3 regions of the Streptomyces sp. NBC_01275 genome follow, and region 3 is predicted to be linked to each of the others. Evidence: riboswitches for the same ligand, from Rfam matches in the RefSeq annotation. Region 3 holds a riboswitch; each other region holds the start of a gene.
What was found. A riboswitch is a leader RNA that binds a small molecule or an ion and turns the genes downstream of it on or off. The one in region 3 is predicted to bind cobalamin.

Region 1 (7,536 bases), 5.1 Mb from region 3:
GCCGGTCGCAGCCCCCAACTGACATGACCCGACACACGAAAGAGGGCCCGCGGAACCATCCGGGGGCCCTCTCGCGTTCTCCCGACAACGAGCGATGAGACGAGGACCATCGGGCGAGGAGCGGAGGAACGGGATGGCCGGACGACCCCAGCCGCGCCGCATCACCCTCGGAGGCCGTGAGGCGGTCGCCCTCACCGTCGCGGAGTACGAGCGGCTGATCGCCAGCCGACGCCAGATAGGCGGCCAGAGCGCCCGCGTACGCGTCCTCGCCCACCAGGCGAAACGGACCGAACAGCTCCTCCAGGACCTGGAGAGACTGGTCGGGAGCCCGACGGACTGCCGTGCACAGGACTCGCAGTCGCAGTCGCAGTCGGAGCCGCAGTCGGATTCCGATGCGGGCAACGACGCCGACTGCCTGCGCCGCGCGCTCGCGGAACTGCTGCGCCGCCACCGCGACCTGGCCTCCTGAACCACCACGGCGATGCGGGCCGGGGCGGACGGCGTCCGCCGCCCCGGCCCGTCGGAGGCGTCCGGGTCAGGAGGCGGGCAGCTCGCCGCGGACCGTGCGGGCCGCGGCGACCAGGTTCTCCAGGGACGCGCGGGTCTCCGGCCAGCCGCGGGTCTTCAGCCCGCAGTCGGGGTTGACCCACAGACGCTCGGCGGGGATCGCCTCCAGACCGGTGCGGAGCAGTGCGGCGGCCTCCCCGGCGCTCGGCACACGCGGGGAGTGGATGTCGTACACGCCGGGTCCGGCCTCCCGCGGGTAGCCGTGCGCGGCGAGTTCGCGGGCGACCTGCATGTGCGAGCGGGCGGCCTCCAGGCTGATGACGTCCGCGTCGAGGTCGTCGATCGCCTGCACGATGTCACCGAACTCGGCGTAGCACATGTGCGTGTGGATCTGCGTGTCCGGCCGCACCCCGCTGGTGCTGAGCCGGAACGCCTCCGTGGCCCAGGCCAGATAGCCGGCGTGGTCGGCGGCGCGCAGCGGCAGCGTCTCGCGCAGCGCGGGTTCGTCCACCTGGATGACCGAAGTCCCGGCCGCCTCCAGGTCGTTCACCTCCTCGCGCAGGGCGAGCGCGACCTGGCGGGCGGTGTCGCCGAGGGGCTGGTCGTCGCGGACGAAGGACCAGGCGAGCATGGTGACGGGCCCGGTGAGCATGCCCTTGACCGGCTTCTCGGTGAGCGACTGGGCATACGTCGTCCAGCGCACCGTCATCGGCTCGGGGCGGGAGATGTCGCCGGCCAGGATCGGCGGGCGGACGTAACGGGTGCCGTAGGACTGGACCCAGCCGTGCTGCGTGGCGAGGTAGCCGACGAGCTGCTCGGCGAAGTACTGGACCATGTCGTTGCGTTCGGGCTCGCCGTGCACCAGGACGTCCAGGCCGGCCTTCTCCTGGAAGGAGACGACCTCCTGGATCTCCGCCCTGACGCGGTCCTCGTAGCCGGCCGTGTCGATCCGGCCCGCGCGCAGGTCGGCACGGGCGGTGCGCAGTTCGCCGGTCTGCGGGAAGGAGCCGATGGTGGTGGTCGGCAGCAGGGGCAGGCCCAGGTGGGCGCGCTGGGCCGCGGTCCGCTCGCCGTAGGGCTGGGAACGGCGGGCGTCGGTCTCGGTGACCGCGCCGGTGCGGGCGCGGACGGCCGGGTCGCGGGTGATGAGGGAGTGCGCGCGGGAGGCGAGGTCGGCCCGGTTCGCGGCGAGTTCGGCGGCGATCGCGCCGGTGCCGAGGGTCAAACCCTTGGCGAGGGTGACGATCTCGGCGGTCTTCTGCCGGGCGAAGGCCAGCCAGCGCAGGATCTGCGGCTCGACGTCCCGTTCGGCCGCGCTGTCGAGGGGCACGTGCAGCAGGGAGCAGGACGCCGACACGTCGACCCGGGCGGCGAGACCCAGCAGGGTGCCGAGGACGGCCAGGGACTTCTCCAGGTCGTTCACCCAGATGTTGCGGCCGTTGACGACACCGGCGACCAGGCGTTTGCCGGGCAGTCCGCCGACGGCGGCGAGCGCGTCCAGGTTCGCGGCGGCCGACTCCGTGAAGTCCAGCGCCAGTCCCTCGACGGGGGCTTTGGCGAGCACGGGCAGCGCGTCGCCGAGCCGGTCGAAGTAGGAGGCGACCAGCAGTCGCGGCCGGTCGGTGAGCGCGCCGAGGGCGCGGTAGACGCGGGCGGTGGCGTTCAGCTCGGCGGGGGTACGGTCCTGGACGAGGGCGGGCTCGTCGAGCTGCACCCACTCGGCGCCGGCCGCGCGCAGATCGGCGAGGACCTCGGCGTACACGGGCAGCAGCCGGTCGAGCAGGGTCAGGGGCTCGAAGTCAGCGGCCACGCCGGGCGCGGGCTTGGCGAGCAGCAGGTAGGTGACCGGGCCGACCAGCACCGGGCGGGCGCTCAGCCCGAGGGCGAGGGCCTCCTTCAACTCGGCGACCTGCTTGGCGGAGTCGGCCGTGAAGATCGTGTCCGGGCCCAACTCGGGCACCAGGTAGTGGTAGTTGGTGTCGAACCACTTGGTCATCTCCAGCGGCGCGACGTCCTGCGTGCCGCGTGCCATCGCGAAGTACCCGTCGAGCGGGTCGGCGGCGACGGCGTCGCGGTGGCGGGCGGGGATCGCGCCGACCATGACGGTGGTGTCCAGGACATGGTCGTAGTACGAGAAGTCGCCGGTCGGGACCTCGTCGACGCCGGCCTCGGCCAGCTGCCGCCAGTTCGTGCGGCGCAGTTCGGCGGCGGTGGCCCGGAGGGCGTCGGCGGTGCCGCGGCCCTTCCAGTAGCCCTCGATCGCCTTCTTCAGTTCCCGGCTCCGTCCCTGGCGGGGGTAGCCGTACACGGTGGCCCGTGCTGCCGTGGCTGCGGGCTTGGTGGTCACGGAGATCTCCTTCGCGAGATGAATCCCTGAGATCCCGGCGACGGGACGCGAGCGCGACGGGGTGACGGATCGGGCGGAGACGACATCGCACGGCAAGCCGCGGTCGTCCGCCTGACATGTACGCCGACCCGCCCACGAGGTCACCGGGATGTCCGTGCGCGAGTCGTACGCGTACGGGCAGTTGGCAGGTCTTCGGACTCGCGGGCACGTCCTCGTCGTTCACCGAGGAGGACACCTACTGGCCGTCGCTTCCCAGACCCCGTTCGTCGGGTCCAGTGCGTAAGACGGCGGTCGTTCCCGCTCACCGCTGCGGGGCAGTCCCGGATTCCCACCGGGTTCCCTCTTGCGACGCATCCCGCCTGGCGGACGGGGCGAACCAGCTGCACCGGCCAGCCTAGGGGGCCGTCCGGCGATACGACGGGTCACGTCCGGCATTCGGATGGTGACGAGGGACACGGGAGGGGCACGTGTGGAACATCCGCAGGGCGGGAGATGCCCCGGCAACGACCTTCCTGCCCGTGAACCCGTGAACCCGTGTACCTGTGAACCCGTGTACCGGTGAACCCCATGACGGGAGCCGATGGTTGATCTTGATACTTTGTTGGGGCCAGTCGTGCCACATCCGAGGCCAGGGAATCCGGTGGGAATCCGGAACTGACGCGCAGCGGTGAGGGGGACGGGCGGGGCACTCGACGCCACTGGAGCGACGCGGGCCGGCCGAAGGAGCCGGTGTGCAACGCGCCGGGAAGGCGCTCCGTCCGGACGAACCCGAGTCCGAAGACCTGCTGGCGCCTTCCCGCTGCGGGCCTGCTGCGAACCATGCTTCGAGTCGGCTTCGAGCGAGGAGGACCTCCGTAGGCCAGGCTCCGCGTATCGAGCCCCGACAGGCAAGGCATGCCCGTGCTGCGTACCGTCCCCGTCCCCCTCCGCCGTACCGCCGTCCTCGTCCTCGCGCCCGTCCTGCTGCTGACAGCGTGCGGCGGCTCCGACGGAGACCGTTCCGACGGGGACCGTTCCGGCGGCGAGGCGGCGGCGTCCGCCGCCGGCTTCCCGCTCACCCTCGACAACTGCGGGCACCAGGTCACTGTGAAGTCGGCCCCTCAGCGGGTCGTCTCCCTCAACCAGGGCACCACGGAGATCCTGCTCTCCCTCGGCCTCGGCGACCGTATGGCCGGCACCGCCACCTGGACCGACCCGGTGCTCAAGGGACTGGAGAAGGCGAACGCGTCCGTGCCGCGCCTCGCCGACAACGCCCCCTCCTTCGAGAAGGTCCTCGACGCCGAACCCGACTTCGTCACCTCCTCGTTCGTCTCCACCCTCGGCAAGGGCGGCGTCGCCACCCGCGAGCAGTTCGAGAAGCTGGGCGTGCCCACGTACGTCTCCCCGTCCGACTGCGCCGCCGGCAAGGACAACGACAGCGGCGGCGACGGCTCGCGCAGCACACCGCTCACCCTCGACGCCGTATACGACGAGATACGCGACCTGGCTCGCGCCCTGGGCGTCGAGACGCGCGGCGACGCACTCGTCGCCCGGCTGAAGGAGCGGGTGCGCAAGGCCACCGACGGCCTGGACGCCTCCGATGCCTCCCTCATGTACTGGTTCGCCAACTCCCAGTCGCCCTACCTGGCCGGCTGCTGCGGCGCGCCCGGCGCGATCACCCGGGCCGTCGGCGCACGGAACGCCTTCTCCGACACTCACGACGAGTGGCCCCAGATCAACTGGGAGACCGTCGCCGACCGCGACCCCGACGTCATCGTCCTCGGCGACCTGACCCGCAAGTCCCAGACCGCGGAGACCGCCAAGGCCAAGATCGGCTTCCTGGAGTCCAACCCCGCCACCCGCAACCTCACCGCCGTCAGGAAGAAGCGGTACATCCTGCTCAGCGGCCAGGCGCTGAACCCCTCCATCCGCACCGTCGAAGGGATCGAGCAGGTCGCCGCCGGCCTGCGCGACCTCGGACTCGCCAAGTGAGCCCGCGCAGCCTGCTGCTGACGGGCGGCGGGCTCGCGGCACTGGCCCTCTCCGTGGCCGCCGCCGTGACCATCGGCCCCGCCGACATCTCCACCGCCGACGTGTGGGCGTCGGTCGCCTCCCACCTCGGCGGCGGCGAGAGCACACTCGCCCCGCTGCGGGACGGCATCGTCTGGAACCTGCGGATGCCCCGGACGCTGCTGGCCGCAGTCTGCGGCGCCGGGCTCGCGCTGTGCGGCGCGGTCATGCAGTCCCTGCTGCGCAACCCGCTCGCCGACCCGTTCGTGCTCGGCGTCTCCTCCGGGGCCTCCACGGGCGCGGTCGCCGTCGTGGTGCTCGGCGTCGGCGGTGGGGCCCTGTCGCTGTCGGCGGGCGCGTTCGTCGGCGCGCTGCTCTCCTTCGGCCTGGTCATGCTGCTCAGCCACAGCCTCGGCGCGAGCATGGACCGGGTGGTGCTGTCCGGGGTGGCGGCCATGCAGCTCTTCTCCGCGCTGACCTCCTTCATAGTGCTGACCTCGGCGGACGCCGAGACCACCAAGGGCGTGCTGTTCTGGCTGCTCGGCTCGCTTTCGGGGGCCGACTGGGGCCAGGTGCTGCTGTGCGCACCGGCCCTGGCCGTCGTCCTCGTCGTCTGCCTCGGATACGCCACCACCCTGGACGCGTTCGCCTTCGGCGAGGAGGCGGCCGCCGGCCTCGGCGTGAACGTCTCCCGCGCCCGCCTGATCCTGCTCTGCGCCACGGCGCTGCTCACCGCCGTCCTCGTCAGCTGCGCCGGGGCGATCGGCTTCGTCGGCCTGGTCCTGCCGCACGTCACCCGCGCGCTCACCGGCTCCGGGCACGCCCGGTTGCTGCCCGTCACGGCACTGACCGGAGCCGTCTTCCTGGTCTGGGTGGACACCCTCGCCCGCACCGTCGTCGATCCGCAGGAGGTGCCGGTGGGCGTGGTGACGTCCCTGATCGGCGTACCGGCGTTCGTGGTCGTGCTCCATCGAGGCCGGTGGAAGACATGAGCGCCCCCTGCCCGGACAGCGGCCTGCGCGCGGACCGGGTCGGTCGCCGCACCGACGGCCGGCTCATCGTCGACGGTGCCACCCTCGTCCTGCGCCCCGGCGAGACCGTCGGCCTGCTCGGCCCCAACGGCTCCGGCAAGTCGACGTTGCTGCGCCTGCTCGCCGGCGTCCTGGCCACCTCGGCCGGAGTCGTCACCCTGGACGGCCGGCCCCTGCCCGAGGTCGGCCGCCGTGCCACCGCCCGCCGTATCGCCACCGTCGAGCAGCACACCCACACCCAGACCGAACTGACCGTCCGCGACGTCGTCGCCCTCGGCCGCATCCCCCACCGACGCGCCTGGTCACCGGCGTCGGCCGCCGACGCCCGCGCCGTCGCCGAGGCCCTGGAACGCACCGGGCTGACCGAACGGGCCGCCCAGTCCTGGCACACCCTCTCCGGCGGCGAACGCCAACGCGCCCAGATCGCCCGCGCCCTCGCCCAGGAACCCCGCGAACTCCTGCTCGACGAGCCGACCAACCACCTGGACATCCAGCACCAGTTGGACCTGCTCGACCTGATCGCCGACCTCCCCGTCACCACCGTGATCGCCCTGCACGACCTCAACCTCGCCGCGATGTACTGCGACCGCCTCCTCGTCCTCGACACCGGCCACACCGTCGCCGAGGGCGCCCCCGCCGACATCCTCACCCCGGCCCTCATCAAGAAGGTCTACGGCGTCCACGCCGAGGTGACCCACGAACCCGGCCATCCGGTGATTCGGTTCGTGCGGAGGACGGGCGGGAGGCGCGGGGAGGATGGGGTGGGCAAGGAGGATGGGGTGGGCAAGGAGGATGGGGAGTGCGGGAAGAGGGGGGAGCGCGCGGAGGGCGGGAGACGCGGGAAGAGCGGGGAGCGCGAGGACCGCTCCCTCACGGCCGACGGACTTGACGGCTTCATGGCCGACGGAGCCTGACGGCCAGGAACACCGGGGAGTTGTGGGTCTTGTCGTATCGACGCGGATCGATCAGCCGAGCCTCCTCCGTGGCCCGCGGCTCCACCAGCTCCTCCAACACGAACCCGGCGCCGAGCAGTTCACCGAGGAACCCCTCCAGCGTCATCCGCCAGTACCTGACGGCGAATCCCTCACCGAACGGAAGCTCGACGCGACCATCGGCGAAGTAGGAACCACCCACGTAGTTCCAGTCACTGGTGGGGTGGGTCGTGGAGACGAGCAGGGTGCCGCCGGGCCGCAGAACGCGCCGAATCTCGGCGAGCAACTCCCCGCGTGCGTCGATGTGGTGATAGACGAGGGCCATCACCGCCAGATCGAACGACCGGTCCTCCAGAAAGACCAGCGGCTCCTCCAGATCGTGGTGGTGCAGGACCGCGCCGTCTCCGAGCCGCTCCCGCGCGACGCGCAGCAGGCTTTCGCCGGCCTCGACGCCGACGACCTGTGAGGCGCCTCGATCCAGCAGTTCGGCGGCGTAGTGGCCCGCTCCGCATCCAAGGTCCAGCACCCGTGATCCGTTCACGTCACCGGCCAGCCTCAGCATGGCCGGGCGATCGGTGTGCGCGTTGTAGGCGCTGTCCGTGGCGTTGGCGGCGAACTGCTCGCCCATCTCACCGTGGTAGGCGGTCTCGGCTCTCATCGAGTCATCCTCGCAGCGTCGGACCCTGCTCAGGACGTCGCGGCGAAGGCGTCCATGCCGGTGAGTCCGACT
Region 2 (7,536 bases), 4.4 Mb from region 3:
GTCGCGCCCTCCCAGGCGGGGGCGAAGATCATGCCGGACTTGCCCTGGCCGTAGACGATGTAGCGGTCGGACTCGTCCTTGGTCTTGTCGCCGTGCATGTACTTGTCGACGACGTCCTTGAACTCGTTGAGCCCCTTGAGGGACTCGGGCGAGGAGAGGTTGGCCTTCCACTGGCCGCCCGACTCGACGGCGATCGAGCCGCCGGCGTCGTAGACGAAGGACATGGCCGCGTACCAGTCGCGGGTGGGCTGGTACCAGGCGGAGAACTTGTCGCCCTCCTTCTTCTGCACCTTGTCCAGGGCGGCGGTGAGCTCCGCGTAGGTCTTGGGCGTCGACTTCACGCCGACCGAGGCGAAGAGGTCCTTGCGCCAGTTGGCGACGCGGCCGCCGGCGTAGTACGGGACGCCGTAGGTCTTGCCGTCGTAGGTCACGGAGGCCTTGAGGCCGTCCAGCCAGGCGGAGGAGTTGTCGAACTTCGACGCGTCGAGGGAGGCGAAGGCGCCCTTGACCATGTAGCCGAGCATCTCGGTGTTGCCCATCTCGACCACGTCGGGGACCTTGTCGGTGGCAAGGACCGCGTCGAGCTTGGTGTTCTTGTCGGGCCAGCCGTAGTACTCGTGGGTGATCTTGACGCCGGGGTGCGCCTTCGTGACCGCCGCGTCGGCGGCCTTCACCAGCTCGGGCCAGTTGTTCTGGGCGTCGACGGTGAGCCAGACCGTCAGCTCCTTGGCGTCCGCGCCCTTGTCCGAGCCGCCACTGTCCTTGTCGCCCCCGCACGCCGCGATGGAGACCATCATGCCCGCGATACCGATCGCGGCTATCAGCTTGCGCTTCACGCCACCCTCCTCAGGGATGCCACACCAGATGCCACACCCCCCGCCCACAGGCCGGGACCCGGACCTGGACCAATGGTGTAGACCAGTGGGCAGAGCTTGGCTCAGACCAATAGGTCTGTCAAGAGTGGCCGAATCCCCTCCGACCAGCTGTTATGGGACCTACATATGCAAGAACCTTTAAGTAAGAAACCCTCGAAAACATCGACCCCGAAGGGGTGCCGGCCCGGTAGACCACTTGCCTTGGTGGACTAGACCAGCAAAGGCTGCGACGGTATACAGAGGGGATCACGGAACGGCGGGGCGAACAGCGCCGCGTCCGTGCCACGATGTGAGCCGCGGCCGACGGCGTGTCGGCCATTTCGGCACCCGCAGCCGGGAAGGCAGGCCATGAGCACCGACGTCAGCAGTGCGGAGAACGAGGGTGGGGCGACCGTCCGTACCGCGCGTGTGCCCAAGTACTACCGCCTGAAGAAACATCTCCTCGACATGACGGAGACGCAGTCGCCCGGCACCCCGGTCCCGCCGGAGCGGACGCTGGCGGCCGAATTCGACACCTCGCGCACCACCGTGCGCCAGGCACTTCAGGAACTGGTGGTCGAGGGCCGCCTGGAGCGCATCCAGGGCAAGGGCACCTTCGTCGCCAAGCCGAAGGTCTCCCAGGCGCTCCAACTCACCTCCTACACCGAGGACATGCGCGCCCAGGGCCTCGAACCCACCTCGCAGCTCCTGGACGTCGGCTACATCACCGCCGACGACCGGCTCGCCGACCTGCTCGACATCACCGCCGGCGGCCGCGTCCTGCGCATCGAGCGCCTGCGCATGGCCAACGGCGAGCCGATGGCCATAGAGACGACCCACCTCAGCGCCAAGCGCTTCCCGGCCCTGCGCAGGTCGCTGGTCAAGTACACGTCCCTGTACACCGCCCTCGCCGAGGTCTACGACGTCCGGCTCGCCGAGGCGGAGGAGACCATCGAGACCTCGCTGGCCACCCCGCGCGAGGCGGGTCTGCTCGGCACCGACGTGGGCCTGCCGATGCTGATGCTGTCCCGGCACTCGCTGGACAAGGACGGCCAGCCGGTGGAGTGGGTGCGGTCGGTGTACCGGGGGGACCGGTACAAGTTCGTGGCCCGGCTGAAGCGGCCCACCGAGTAGGCCCACCGAGTAGGCCCACCGGGCAGGGGGTCTTCCGCTCCGCTTATCCGTCACTTACATTGCCTGCGCATTACAACAGTGATCAAGGCGATCAGTGAGGGGACGGAGCCGCCGATGTCAGACGCCCAGGAAGTGCCCAAGGAGCCGGTGGTGACGCCTGTGCGCGTCGTCATCGGCCTCTGTCTGCTCGCGCCGTTCGTGGCGATGCTGTGGGTGGGCTCGTACGCGAAGGTGGATCCGGCGTTCATCGGGATCCCCTTCTTCTACTGGTACCAGATGCTGTGGGTGCCTCTCTCCGCCGCGCTCACGGTGACCGCGTACAAGCTCTGGCAGCGTGACCAGCGCGGACGTGCGGCCTCCGCTTCCGCGAAGGGTGGTGCGTCGGAGTGAAGGACGGCGTGAACGGCGTCGCGCTCGCCGTCTTCATCTTCTTCTTTCTGGCCGTCACGGTCATGGGCTTCCTCGCCGCGCGCTGGCGCAGGGCCGACAACGACAGCCTCGACGAATGGGGGCTGGGCGGCCGGTCGTTCGGCACCTGGGTCACCTGGTTCCTGCTCGGCGGCGACCTGTACACGGCGTACACCTTCGTCGCCGTGCCGGCGGCGATCTACGCGGCGGGCGCGGCGGGCTTCTTCGCGGTCCCGTACACGATCCTCGTCTACCCGCTGATCTTCACGTTCCTGCCCCGCCTGTGGTCGGTGTCGCACAAGCACGGGTACGTGACGACGTCGGACTTCGTACGCGGACGCTGGGGGTCGAAGGGGCTGTCGCTGGCGGTCGCCGTCACCGGCATCCTCGCGACCATGCCGTACATCGCGCTCCAACTGGTCGGCATCCAGGCCGTGCTCGACGTGATGGGCGTCGGCGGCGGCGAGGACACGAACTGGTTCGTGAAGGACCTGCCGCTGCTGATCGCCTTCGGCGTGCTGGCGGCGTACACCTACTCGTCGGGGCTGCGGGCCCCCGCGCTGATCGCGTTCGTGAAGGACACGCTGATCTACATCGTCATCGCGGTGGCGATCATCTACATCCCGATCAAGCTCGGCGGGTTCGACGACATCTTCGCCAAGGCGGGCGAGGCGTTCAGCCAGACCAACCCGGCGACCGGGAAGCCGCGCGGCGCGCTCGCCCCGGCCGAGCCGGGCCAGTGGACGTACGCCACGCTGGCGCTGGGCTCCGCGCTCGCGCTCTTCATGTACCCGCACTCCATCACGGCGACGCTGTCGTCCAGGAGCCGTGAGGTGATCCGCCGCAACACCACGATCCTGCCGCTGTACTCCCTCATGCTCGGCCTGCTGGCCCTGCTGGGGTTCATGGCGATCGCGGCCGGGGTCAAGGTCACCAACGGGCAGCTGGCGATCCCGCAGCTGTTCGAGGACATGTTCCCGGACTGGTTCGCGGGCGTGGCCTTCGCCGCGATCGGCATCGGCGCGCTCGTCCCGGCCGCCATCATGTCGATCGCTGCCGCGAATCTCTTCACCCGCAACATCTACAAGGACTTCATCAAGCCGGACGCCACGCCGGCGCAGGAGACCAAGGTCTCCAAGCTGGTCTCGCTCCTGGTGAAGGTGGGCGCGCTGGCCTTCGTCCTCACCATGGACAAGACGGTCGCCATCAACTTCCAGCTGCTGGGCGGCATCTGGATCCTGCAGACCTTCCCGGCCCTGGTCGGCGGCCTCTTCACCCGCTGGTTCCACCGCTGGGCGCTGCTCGCCGGCTGGGCGGTCGGCATGATCTACGGCACGGTCGCCGCGTACGGCGTGGCCTCCCCGACCCAGAAGCACTTCGGCGGCTCGTCGAAGGAGATCCCCGGCCTCGGAGAGATCGGCTACATCGGCCTGACGGCGTTCCTCCTCAACGTCGCCGTCACCGTGGTCCTCACCTTCGCCCTGAAGGCGGCGAAGGCCCCCGAGGGCATCGACGAGACCCGCCCGGAGGACTACACGGCGGACGCGGGCGACCCCGGCGTCCAGGCGGACCTGCCCCCGGCGACCGCGGGAGCCTCGCACTGACCATCCGCATGCACTCCTTCCGCACGCACTGACCATCCGCATGCACTGACCATCCGCACGCGATCACGGGCCGCCGGGGAGAACCCGGCGGCCCGTCGTCGTGCCCGTCCGGCACACTCGGTCCCATGGACATCGTCATCCGGCGGGCAGCGCCCGACGAGTACCCGGCCCTGGGCGAGATCACCGCCCAGGCCTATCTCGAGGACGGGCTCCTCGACTTCGGCGAGAGCGACGAGTACCTCGGCGAACTGAGGAACGTCGCCCGGCGGGCGGCCGCCGCCGAGGTCCTGGTCGCCGTGGCGGGCGACGCCCTCCTCGGCGGGGTCGCCTTCGTCTCCTCGGGCGGCCCCATGGCGGACATCGCCCGCTCCGGCGAGGCCGAGATCCGGATGCTCGCGGTCGCGCGCGAGGCCCGTGGCAGAGGCGCCGGCGAGGCCCTCGTACGCGCATGCCTCGACCGCGCACGGGCCACGGCGGGCTGCACGGCCGTCGTTCTGTCGACCCAGCGCACCATGCGCACCGCCCACCGCATCTACGAACGCCTCGGCTTCGTCCGTACGCCAGAGCGGGACTGGAATCCCTTGCCGCAGCTGGACGACATCACTCTCCTCGCCTACCAGTTGACGCTCTGAAACCGGCGCGACACAACATCTGGGGGTGGCACGACAGCCCGGCACAAGATGTATGCTCGTGCTCGCTGTCGCCGCAGGGGAATCCGGTGCAAATCCGGAACTGTCCCGCAACGGTGTACTTGCGTGCATCTGCACGCTTGTGTCAGTCCGAGGACCTGCCGACAGCACGCGCCCGGCCCATCCGGTCCGGGTGCTCTGACGTCCGGGCCTCGTGGAGTGGGCCGGTGGACGCGACGCCCCGCGCGCTCGTGTGCTGCCCCCTGCCCTCCGCCAGGCCCGCTGCCGAGCGAGGGAGAGCCCCACGTGACCATCGCGCCAGCCGAACCGGCTTCAGTCACCCAGCTGGAGACCGACGGTCCCGGTACCGCGCTGCTGCGGACCCTGACCGAGCTGACCGCCGACCTCCCCGACGCGGACCCCGGCCGGGTCGCCGCCGCCGCCCTGCGGGGACGGTCCGCGCGGGCGGACGAGTCGGAGCTGCGCGAGCTGGCCACGGAGGCGGCCGCCGGTCTGATCTCCGACGACCCCGCGTACTCGAAGCTGGCCGCCCGGCTGCTGACGATCAGCGTCGCCGCCGAGGCCGCCTCCCAGGGCGTCACGTCGTTCACGCAGTCCGTCGCCGTCGGCCACCGCGAGGGCCTGATCGCCGACCGCACCGCCGACTTCGTCCGGCTGCACGCGGCCCGCCTCGACGCCCTGGTGGACCCGCTGGCCGACGACCGCTTCGGCTACTTCGGCCTGCGCACCCTGCACAGCCGCTACCTCCTGCGCCACCCCCTCACCCGCAAGGTCGTCGAGACGCCCCAGCACTTCCTGCTGCGCGTCGCCTCCGGCCTCGCGGAAGACGACACGTCACGCGCTCTGGACGAGGTCGCGGCCCTCTACCGGCTCATGAGCCGCCTCGACTACCTCCCGTCCTCCCCCACCCTCTTCAACTCCGGCACCCGGCACCCCCAGATGTCGTCCTGCTACCTCCTCGACTCCCCGCTGGACGAGCTGGACTCCATCTACGACCGCTACCACCAGGTCGCCCGCCTCTCCAAGCACGCCGGCGGCATCGGTCTGTCGTACTCCCGGATCCGCAGCCGCGGTTCGCTGATCCGCGGCACGAACGGGCACTCCAACGGCATCGTGCCGTTCCTGAAGACGCTGGACGCCTCGGTCGCCGCCGTGAACCAGGGCGGTCGGCGCAAGGGCGCGGCCGCGGTCTACCTGGAGACCTGGCACTCCGACATCGAGGAGTTCCTGGAGCTGCGCGACAACACCGGCGAGGACGCCCGCCGTACGCACAACCTGAACCTCGCGCACTGGATCCCGGACGAGTTCATGCGGCGGGTGAACGCGGACGAGCAGTGGTCGCTGTTCTCGCCGTCGGACGTGCCCGAGCTGGTCGACCTGTGGGGCGCGGAGTTCGAGGCCGCCTACCGCAAGGCCGAGGCCGACGGGCTCGCGAAGAAGACCATCGCCGCCCGCGACCTCTACGGCCGGATGATGCGCACCCTCGCGCAGACCGGCAACGGCTGGATGACCTTCAAGGACGCGGCCAACCGCACCGCCAACCAGACGGCCGAGCCCGGTCACGTCGTCCACTCCTCCAACCTCTGCACGGAGATCCTGGAGGTCACCGACGACGGGGAGACGGCGGTCTGCAACCTGGGTTCGGTGAACCTCGGCGCGTTCGTCGACACGACGACCGGCGACATCGACTGGGAGCGGCTGGACGAGACCGTCCGCACGGCCGTCACCTTCCTCGACCGGGTCGTCGACATCAACTTCTACCCGACCGAGCAGGCGGGCCGCTCCAACGCCCGCTGGCGGCCGGTGGGCCTGGGCGCGATGGGCCTGCAGGACGTCTTCTTCAAGCTGCGGCTGCCCTTCGACTCCGCCGAGGCCAAGGCCCTGTCCACCCGGATCGCCGAGCGCATCATGCTCGCCGCGTACGAGGCCTCCGCCGACCTGGCCGAGCGCAACGGCCCGCTGCCGGCCTGGGAGAAGACCCGGACGGCCAGGGGCGTGCTGCACCCGGACCACTACGGCGTCGAGTTCACCTGGCCGGAGCGCTGGGCGGCCCTGCGCGCGCGCATCGCGAACACCGGCATGCGCAACTCCCTGCTGCTCGCCATCGCGCCCACCGCCACCATCGCCTCCATCGCGGGCGTCTACGAGTGCATCGAGCCGCAGGTGTCCAACCTGTTCAAGCGCGAGACGCTGTCCGGGGAGTTCCTCCAGGTCAACTCGTACCTGGTGAACGACCTCAAGGACCTCGGCGTCTGGGACGCGCGCACCCGGGAGGCGCTGCGCGAGTCCAACGGCTCGGTGCAGGAGTTCGCCTGGATCCCGGCGGAGGTCCGCGCCCTGTACCGCACGGCGTGGGAGATCCCGCAGCGCGGCCTGATCGACATGGCCGCCGCCCGCACCCCGTACCTGGACCAGGCGCAGTCCCTGAACCTGTTCCTGGAGACGCCGACCATCGGCAAGCTCTCCTCGATGTACTCGTACGCCTGGAAGTCGGGCCTGAAGACCACGTACTACCTGCGCTCCCGCCCGGCGACCCGCATCGCCCGCGCCGCCCAGGCCCAGGCGCAGCCCGAGAAGACCATCCCCCTGCAGCAGGCGACCTCCGAAGAGGCCGTCGCCTGCTCCCTTGAGAACCCCGAGTCCTGCGAGGCCTGCCAGTAATGTCCAGCGAAGCCAAAGCTGCGTCTGCCAAGAACCTGCTCGACCCGGGCTTCGAGCTCACCCTGCGCCCGATGCGCTACCCGGACTTCTACGAGCGCTACCGGGACGCCATCAAGAACACCTGGACCGTGGAGGAGGTCGACCTCCACTCGGACGTCACCGACCTGGCGAAGCTGTCCGAGGGCGAGCAGCACATGATCGGCCGGCTGGTCGCGTTCTTCGCGA
Region 3 (7,536 bases):
GAGTCCGCGAGCGCCTGGCCGACCTCCCAACTCAGCCGGGACGGAATGGCCTTGGGGTCCACCGAGTAGAAGTTGCGCCCGGTCGGGAGCACGTTCACCAGCCCGCGGGTCGGCGAGCCGGACGGGCCCGCCGGGACGTAACCGCCGTCCAGCGCCTTGAGGATGTGGTCGATCTCGTCGGTCGTCCTCGCCAGCCGCGGCACGACCTCCGTGCACGCGAACTCCAACACCGCGACGGCGTCCGGGAGTTCGGCCCCCACCACCTCGCGCACCAGCGCCGGGACGGCGGCCGTCTCCCAGCCCCGCCGCTCCATGCCCTCCGCGAACCGGCGGCACAGCTGCTCCAGCAGGTCGATCGCGTCGGCCGCCGAACGGGCCGGACCCTCGACCAGGTCGGTCAGCTCCACCGGCGCCTTCACCGGCGCGCCCGGCTCGGCGAGCAACTCCTTCTCGACCAGGCCGAAGTGCTCGGCGAGGCAGGCCCGCAGCCCCGGCAGCGCGTTCGCCGTGCCGCCCCACACCTGCGAGGCCCGCAGCACGGCCAGCACGAGGTTCACCCGCGCCTCGTCGACCGGACCGCCGCCGAGGATGTGCAGCCCGTCGCGGATCTGCACGTCCTTGATCTCGCACAGATAGCCGTCGATGTGCATGACGAACTCGTCGAAGGCGTCGTCGTCCGGCTGGTCGTCCACATGCAGGTCGTGGTGGAGCTCGGCGGCCTTCACCAGCGTCCAGATCTGCGCCCGCACGGCCGGCGCCTTGGTCGGGTCCAGGTCGGAGACGAGCGCGTACTCGTCGAGGAGCTGCTCCAGCTTGGCCAGGTCGCCGTAGGTGTCGGCGCGCGCCATCGGCGGCACCAGGTGGTCGACGACCGTGGCGTGTCCACGCCGCTTGGCCTGGGTGCCCTCGCCGGGGTCGTTGACGATGAACGGGTAGATCAGCGGCAGTTCGCCGAGGACGGCGTCCGGCGCGCACCCGCCGCTGAGCCCGAGTCCCTTGCCGGGCAGCCATTCCATCGTGCCGTGCTTGCCCATGTGGACGACGGCGTCCGCGCCGAAGGAGTGGTCCAGCCAGCGGTAGGCCGCCATGTAGTGGTGCGACGGCGGCATGTCGGGGTCGTGGTAGATCGCGATCGGGTTCTCGCCGAAGCCGCGCGGCGGCTGGATCATCACGACGACGTTCCCGAACTGGAGGGAGGCCAGCACGACGTCGTCGCCGTCCACGTACAGGTTGCCCGGCGGCTCGCCCCACGCCTGCAGCATCCCGTCCCGCAGCTCCGGGTCGAGCCGGTCGAACCAGGCCCGGTAGTCGGCGAGCGGCACGCGCGCGGGCGCGGCGGCCAGCTGCTCCTCCGTCAGCCATTCGACGTCGTGGCCACCGGCGTTGATGAGCCGGTGGATCAACTCGTCCCCGTTGTCGGGGTGTCCCTCGACGACGTATCCGGCGTCCCGCAGCGCGTCCAGCACCCGCACCGCGGAGGCCGGGGTGTCGAGTCCGACCGCGTTGCCGACCCGCGAGTGCTTGGTCGGGTAGGCGGTGAAGACGAGCGCCAGCTTCTTCTCGGCGTTCGGCTTGTGCTTCAACTGCGCGTGCCGTACGGCGATTCCGGCGACGCGTGCGGCCCGCTCGGGGTCGGCGACGTACACCGGGACGTCGTCCGGACCCTGCTCCTTGAAGGAGAAGGGGACCGTGATGAGCCGCCCGTCGAACTCGGGGATGGCGACCTGCATCGCCGCGTCCATGGGGGACACGGCCGCGTCGGAGTCCATCCAGGCCGCATGCGACGAGGTCAGGCAGAGTCCTTGCAGCACCGGCACGTCGAGGTCGGCGAGGGCGCCGATGTCCCAGGCCTCCTCGTCGCCGCCGGCCGAGGCCTGCGAGGCGTGCGTGCCGCCGGCGGCGAGGACGGTGGCGACGAGGGCGTCGGTCCTGCCGAGGATCTCGTACAGCCCGGAGTCCGCGCCGCGCAGCGAACCGCAGTACACGGGAAGGGCGTTGGCGCCCTTCGACTCGATCGCGTCGCACAGGGTGTCCACGAAGCCGGTGTTGCCGCTCAGCTCGTGGGCCCGGTAGAAGAGCACGCCGACGGTCGGCCGCCCGTCGACGACGGCACGCTCGCCGTGGACGCCGTACTCCGGCATCTGCTGCGGCTCCAGGAAGCCCTCGCCGGTCAGCAGCACGGTGTCGGACAGGAACCGGGCCAGCTCGGTGAGGTTGGCGGGACCGCCCTCGACGAGATAGCGCAGCGCCTCCGCCACGACACCGGCCGGCGCCGACGACTCGGCCATCAACTCCGCGTCCGGCACGGTCTCGCCGCCCAGCAGCACCGTCGGCACGCCCGACGCCTTCAGCGCGGCCAGCCCGTCCTCCCAGGCCCGCTTCCCGCCGAGCAGCCGTACGACGGCGAGGTCTGCGCCGTCGAGCAGCGCGGGCAGCTCCGTCGCGACGTCGACGCGGGTCGGGTTGCCGATCCGGTACGCGGCGCCGGAGGCGGCCCGGGCCGCCAGCAGATCCGTGTCGGCGGTCGACAACAACAACACTGTGCTCATGCGGGCGCTCCCGGTGGAATGAAAGGCAGTCCTTGCGGCGCGCCCGACTCGATGAGCCGCCAGAGCGCGTCGGTGTCCGCGTGCTGTTCGATCAGGTCGCCGAGCCGGTCGAGCTGCTCCTCGCGCAGCGCGGCGAACGAGGTGTCGGCGGCCGGCGTGAAACGGCGGCCCGCGGCGGCCGCGACCTCGCGCAGGAAAGCGCGCCGGAAGCCGTCCGACTCCAGCGAGCCGTGCCAGTGCGTGCCCCAGGTCTGTCCGACCCGGCAGCCGTCCAGGAAGGCGGCTCCGCCCAGGATCTCGGCGACCCCGTGGTGGATCTCGTACCCCTCGACGGCCTCGCCGAGGGCTTCCCCCACCGGCCGGGTGAGGGTCTTCTCCCGGGCGAACCGCACCCGGACCGGAAGGAGCCCCAGCCCTTCCACGTGCCCCTGCCGGCTCTCGACCTCGTCCTCGATGTGCTCGCCGAGGATCTGGAAGCCGCCGCAGACGCCGAGGATCGGCCGGCCCTCGGCGGCCCTGCGCATCAGGGCCTCGGCCAGGCCGCGTTCGCGCAGCCACTCCAGGGCCCGGACCGTGCCCCGGGTGCCGGGGACGACGACGAGGTCGGCGTCGGCGAGCTCCTCGGGCCGGTCCACGAACCGCACGACGACGCCGGGCTCGGCGGCCAGGGCGTCCACGTCGGTGAAGTTGGACAGGAGGGGGACCGCGCAGACGGCGACCCGCAGGACGTCCTCGCCGACGGGCGGGGAGACGTTCGACTCCCGCACGGTCCCGCGCAGCGACACCCGAAGCCCGTCCTCCTCGTCGATCCCGAGCCCGTGCCGGAACGGCAGCACGCCGTACGTCCGCCGTCCGGTGAGCCCGTGCAGCATGTCGAGCCCGGGTTCCAGGAGGCTGACGTCTCCCCGGAACTTGTTGACGAGGAACCCGGCGACCAGCTCCTGGTCCTCGGGGGAGAGAAGGGCGACCGTGCCGAAGAAGGAGGCGAAGACGCCCCCGCGGTCGATGTCGCCGACGACGAGCACGGGGAGCCGGGCGCCCCGCGCGATCCCCATGTTCACGATGTCGGTCCGCCGCAGGTTGATCTCGGCCGGGCTGCCCGCCCCCTCGCAGATCACCGCGTCATACGTGGCCCGCAGCTCGGCGAGAGACTCGAGAACGGTGTTGAGGAGTCTCTGCTGCCGCCCTCCGTGATAGCCGCGTGCGCTCATCTCCCCGACGGGCTTCCCGAGCAGCACGACCTGACTGCTCTGCTCGCCGCCGGGCTTGAGCAGCACGGGGTTCATCAGCGCGGTCGGCTCGATGCGGCAGGCCTGCGCCTGCATGGCCTGCGCCCGCCCGATCTCCGCGCCCTCCCGCGTCACGAACGAGTTGAGCGACATGTTCTGCGCCTTGAACGGCGCGACCTTCACCCCCTGCCGCACCAGCCACCGGCAGATCCCGGCCGTGACGACGCTCTTGCCGGCGTCGGAGGTGGTGCCGGCGACCAACAGCCCACCGCTCATGACGTACGCCCCTTCAGCCGGACCTTCGAGTCGAGGCGCGCGGCGACGGTGCGCGCGGCGACCGTGCGCGCGGCGACCGTGACGCCGAGCGCGAGCAGGCCGACGCGGCGGGAGAGCCGGGCGGCGCGTTCGATGTCGTGGACGACGACGGCGCGTCCCGCCGCCCCGTTGAGCACGGGCCGGTGCTCGACCCGGCCCCCGTACGACAGGGTCCCGCCCAGCCGTACCCCGAGCGCGCCCGCGAAGGACGCCTCCACGGGCCCGGCGTTGGGGCTGGGGTGCTTGCGGGCGTCGGCGCGCCAGGCCCGTACCGCACCTCGCGGATCGTCCCCGGCGACGGCCGCGAGGACGGCGGTCAGCCGCGCCCCCGGCCAGCCGGCGAGGTCGTCGAGGCGCGCGGACGCCCACCCGTAGCGTCGGTGACGGGCGGACCGGTGCCCGACCATGGCGTCCAGGGTGTTGACGGCCCGGAACCCGAGCAGCCCCGGCACCCCGGCCACCCCGCCCCACACCAGCGCGCCCACGACCGCGTCCGAGGTGTTCTCGGCGACGGACTCGACGACGGCGCGGGCGATCCCGTCGGCGTCCAGGGACTGCGGATCCCGCCCGCACAGATGCGGCAGCCGCGCCCGCGCCGTCTCGACGTCCCCCGCGTCGAGGGCCTGCCCGATGGCCCGGGCCTCGCGGGCGAGGGAGGTCCCGCCGACGACGGCCCAGGCGGCCGCGCCGGTGAGGGCGACGGAGGCGGCGGGGGAGGCGCGTACGACCCGGGCGGCGAGGGCCCCCAGGGTCACCGCGCCGCCGGCGCACACCGCGGTGTGCAGCGCGCCCCACCCGCGGTGGTCCCGCCACAGCACCCGCTCCACGGCGCCCGCGGCCCGGCCGAACGCGGCGACCGGATGTCCCCGGCGCGGATCGCCCAGGAGCAGGTCGCAGAGGAGGCCGGCGGCGGCGCCGTACGCGTAGACGCGATCGGCACGCACCGGGTCAGCCGACGGTGGGGGCGGGGGCGGGGGCGGGGTGCGAGCCGGGACTGGTCCTCGAACGGCAGCCGAGCATGGCGATATGTCCTCACTCAGGGTGTCCACGCCCTGGTTCGACGAGACCGGCGGTGAGAGTTCCTGGCTCCCGGGGCTTTCTACCCCGGTGACAGTGGCGGGACCGCACCGGATTCACACCGGTTTCCTCTCCAGCCGCCGTACATGGCTCCGGCAGTCCACCACGGGCCCGGAAGGGCCGTCAACTTGCTGTTGACCTGCGAGGCTGGAGTGTGCTGAGCCCCACACAGGGGTGGTTCGCGAGGCCACGAAAGAGGGGTGCGGGACGGCGATCCGTCCCGCACCCCTCAGTGCTCGAGATGACCCGTCAGGCCACGATCAGCGAGATCCCGTACGCCACCGCCGCCGCGCACGCCGCGAAGCAGGCGTACGCGCCGGTCACCGCGAGGGCGGCCGAGCCGCCCTGCTCGGCGGCGCGTTCCTGACGCGACAGGCCCATGATGCCGAGGGTGAACAGGGCGACGACGCCCACCGTGACCACGAGGCTGACGCCGAAGACGGAGCCCAGGGCTGCCCAGTCGATCTTCATACTGCTTCTCTTCCTTCGTACCGGGGGCGCGGGCTCAGACGGCCGCGGCCGGCGGGGCGGCGGGCGCTGCGGGAGCGGTCGACTCGGCGGCCGGGGACAGGATGGTGGCCGTCAGGTCGTCGGTGACCGTGCCCGTGGGCGGCGGGGTCACGGCCGCGATCGCCGTGGTGACCACACCCGGCGGCTCCTCGGCCTCGACGACGTTCGACGCGTCCACGACCTCGCGCCGGGAGATCTTCCAGATCGCCGCGCTGGAGGCGATCAGGAAGGCCGCGACGACGGCCGTGCCCCAGTCGCCGAGGTCCGTCACCGACTCGGCGAGCGCGCCCACCAGGGCCGCCGCCGGCAGCGTCAGCCCCCAGGCCACGAACATCCGGGTCGCCGTCGACCAGCGGACCACCCCGCCCTTGCGGCCGAGGCCCGCGCCCATCACCGAACCGGAGACGGAGTGCGTGGTGGAGAGGGAGAAGCCGAGGTGGGAGGAGGCCAGGATGACGGTCGCCGCACTGGTCTGGGCGGCGAAGCCCTGCTGCGGCTGAAGGTCGGTCAGGCCCTTGCCCATGGTGCGGATGATGCGCCAGCCGCCGAGGTAGGTGCCGAGCGCGATGGCCATGCCGGCCGAGAGGATGACCCAGGTGGGCGGGTCGGAGTCGGGGGCCACGGCGCCGCCGGCGACCAGGGCGAGGGTGATGATGCCCATCGTCTTCTGCGCGTCGTTGGTGCCGTGGGCGAGGGAGACCAGGCCGGCCGAGGCGATCTGGCCCGTGCGGTAGCCCTTCGCCGCAGCCTTGCCGTCGGCCTTCTTGCCGAGGGTGTAGGAGAGGCGGGTGGCGAGCATCGCCGCCACGCCCGCGACGATCGGGGCCGCGATCGCCGGGATCAGGACCTTGGTGACCAGCACGTCACCGTGGACCGCGCCGGTGCCGGCCGAGGCGATGGTCGCGCCGATCAGACCGCCCATCAGGGCGTGCGAGGAGCTGGAGGGCAGACCCACCAGCCAGGTCAGCAGGTTCCAGAGGATCGCGCCGACGAGGGCGGCGAAGATGACCTCGGGACGGATGCCGGTCTCGTCGACGAGACCCTTGGAGATCGTGTTGGCGACCTCCACCGAGAGAAAGGCGCCCACAAGGTTGAGCACGGCGGACATGGCCACCGCGACCTTGGGCTTGAGCGCACCGGTCGAGATGGTCGTGGCCATCGCGTTGGCGGTGTCATGAAAACCGTTCGTGAAATCGAACGCGAGTGCGGTGATTACCACAATCGCGAGGATCAGCGAGAAGTTTTCCATTTACCCAGGCAATCGTTCGAGGTCATTGGTTGGTTGACCGTAGGCAACCTGGGTGAACGGAAGATGAACTGGGGCGGGCTTCGCGGTGTCTTGATGAAGGGTTTGACGCCACGCCCGGATCGGCGGCCCGGCGGCGGCCCAACTGCCGCACGGCTAGGCGCCCCGGGCGAACCTCGCCAGCTGTCCCGCGGAGCCGTTGAAGAGATTCTGGTCACCCGGCAGACCGCCCCTGTCGGCGTACTGCCAGAAGGTCCACGACGACCAACCGGCGGGCAGCGTCCCGGCGTCCGCCGACCCGTGGCGGGCGATCCACAGCGCGTGGTCTGCGGCGAAGGCGCCGCTGCCGCCCGTGCAGGCGTTCCACCAGTGGGTGGTCGTGTAGATCACCGGGCGGCGGCCGGTGAGCCGGTTCACCTCGTCGCTGAACGCCCTGATCCAGGCCACCGTCCCCGCCCTGCTCAGGCCGTAGCACGGACGCCGCGCGTCGTACGGGTTGTACTCGACGTCCAGCGCGGGCGGCAGCGTCCTGCCGTCGGCGCTCCAGCCGCCCCCGTTGTGTACGAAGAACGCCGCCTGCGCCTCGCCCGGGCCCTGGTCCGGGCGCGCG

Region 1: another riboswitch for cobalamin. It lies ahead of metE (5-methyltetrahydropteroyltriglutamate--homocysteine S-methyltransferase); the one in region 3 lies ahead of OG562_RS08650 (cobalamin biosynthesis protein).
Region 2: another riboswitch for cobalamin. It lies ahead of OG562_RS28725 (ribonucleoside-diphosphate reductase subunit alpha); the one in region 3 lies ahead of OG562_RS08650 (cobalamin biosynthesis protein).

What each region holds. Positions count from the first base shown of each region.
Region 1 is NZ_JAPEOZ010000001.1:7,146,356-7,153,891, forward strand. It holds gene OG562_RS31760 (CbtA family protein) at 1-22, shown strand, start outside; gene OG562_RS31765 (hypothetical protein) at 134-469, shown strand; gene metE (5-methyltetrahydropteroyltriglutamate--homocysteine S-methyltransferase) at 536-2,854, opposite strand; cobalamin riboswitch at 3,020-3,250, opposite strand; cobalamin riboswitch at 3,446-3,659, shown strand; gene OG562_RS31775 (ABC transporter substrate-binding protein) at 3,749-4,825, shown strand; gene OG562_RS31780 (iron ABC transporter permease) at 4,822-5,835, shown strand; partial or broken gene OG562_RS31785 (ABC transporter ATP-binding protein) at 5,832-6,608, shown strand; gene OG562_RS31790 (class I SAM-dependent methyltransferase) at 6,769-7,464, opposite strand; gene OG562_RS31795 (hypothetical protein) at 7,494-7,536, opposite strand, start outside.
Region 2 is NZ_JAPEOZ010000001.1:6,457,068-6,464,603, reverse strand. It holds gene OG562_RS28750 (extracellular solute-binding protein) at 1-836, opposite strand, end outside; gene OG562_RS28745 (GntR family transcriptional regulator) at 1,224-1,988, shown strand; gene OG562_RS28740 (DUF3311 domain-containing protein) at 2,103-2,378, shown strand; gene mctP (monocarboxylate uptake permease MctP) at 2,375-4,000, shown strand; gene OG562_RS28730 (GNAT family N-acetyltransferase) at 4,126-4,632, shown strand; cobalamin riboswitch at 4,668-4,810, shown strand; gene OG562_RS28725 (ribonucleoside-diphosphate reductase subunit alpha) at 4,936-7,311, shown strand; gene OG562_RS28720 (ribonucleotide-diphosphate reductase subunit beta) at 7,311-7,536, shown strand, end outside.
Region 3 is NZ_JAPEOZ010000001.1:2,013,479-2,021,014, reverse strand. It holds gene cobN (cobaltochelatase subunit CobN) at 1-2,549, opposite strand, end outside; gene OG562_RS08655 (cobyric acid synthase) at 2,546-4,054, opposite strand; gene OG562_RS08650 (cobalamin biosynthesis protein) at 4,051-5,037, opposite strand; cobalamin riboswitch at 5,149-5,291, opposite strand; gene OG562_RS08645 (hypothetical protein) at 5,420-5,641, opposite strand; gene OG562_RS08640 (inorganic phosphate transporter) at 5,676-6,929, opposite strand; gene OG562_RS08635 (lysozyme) at 7,083-7,536, opposite strand, start outside.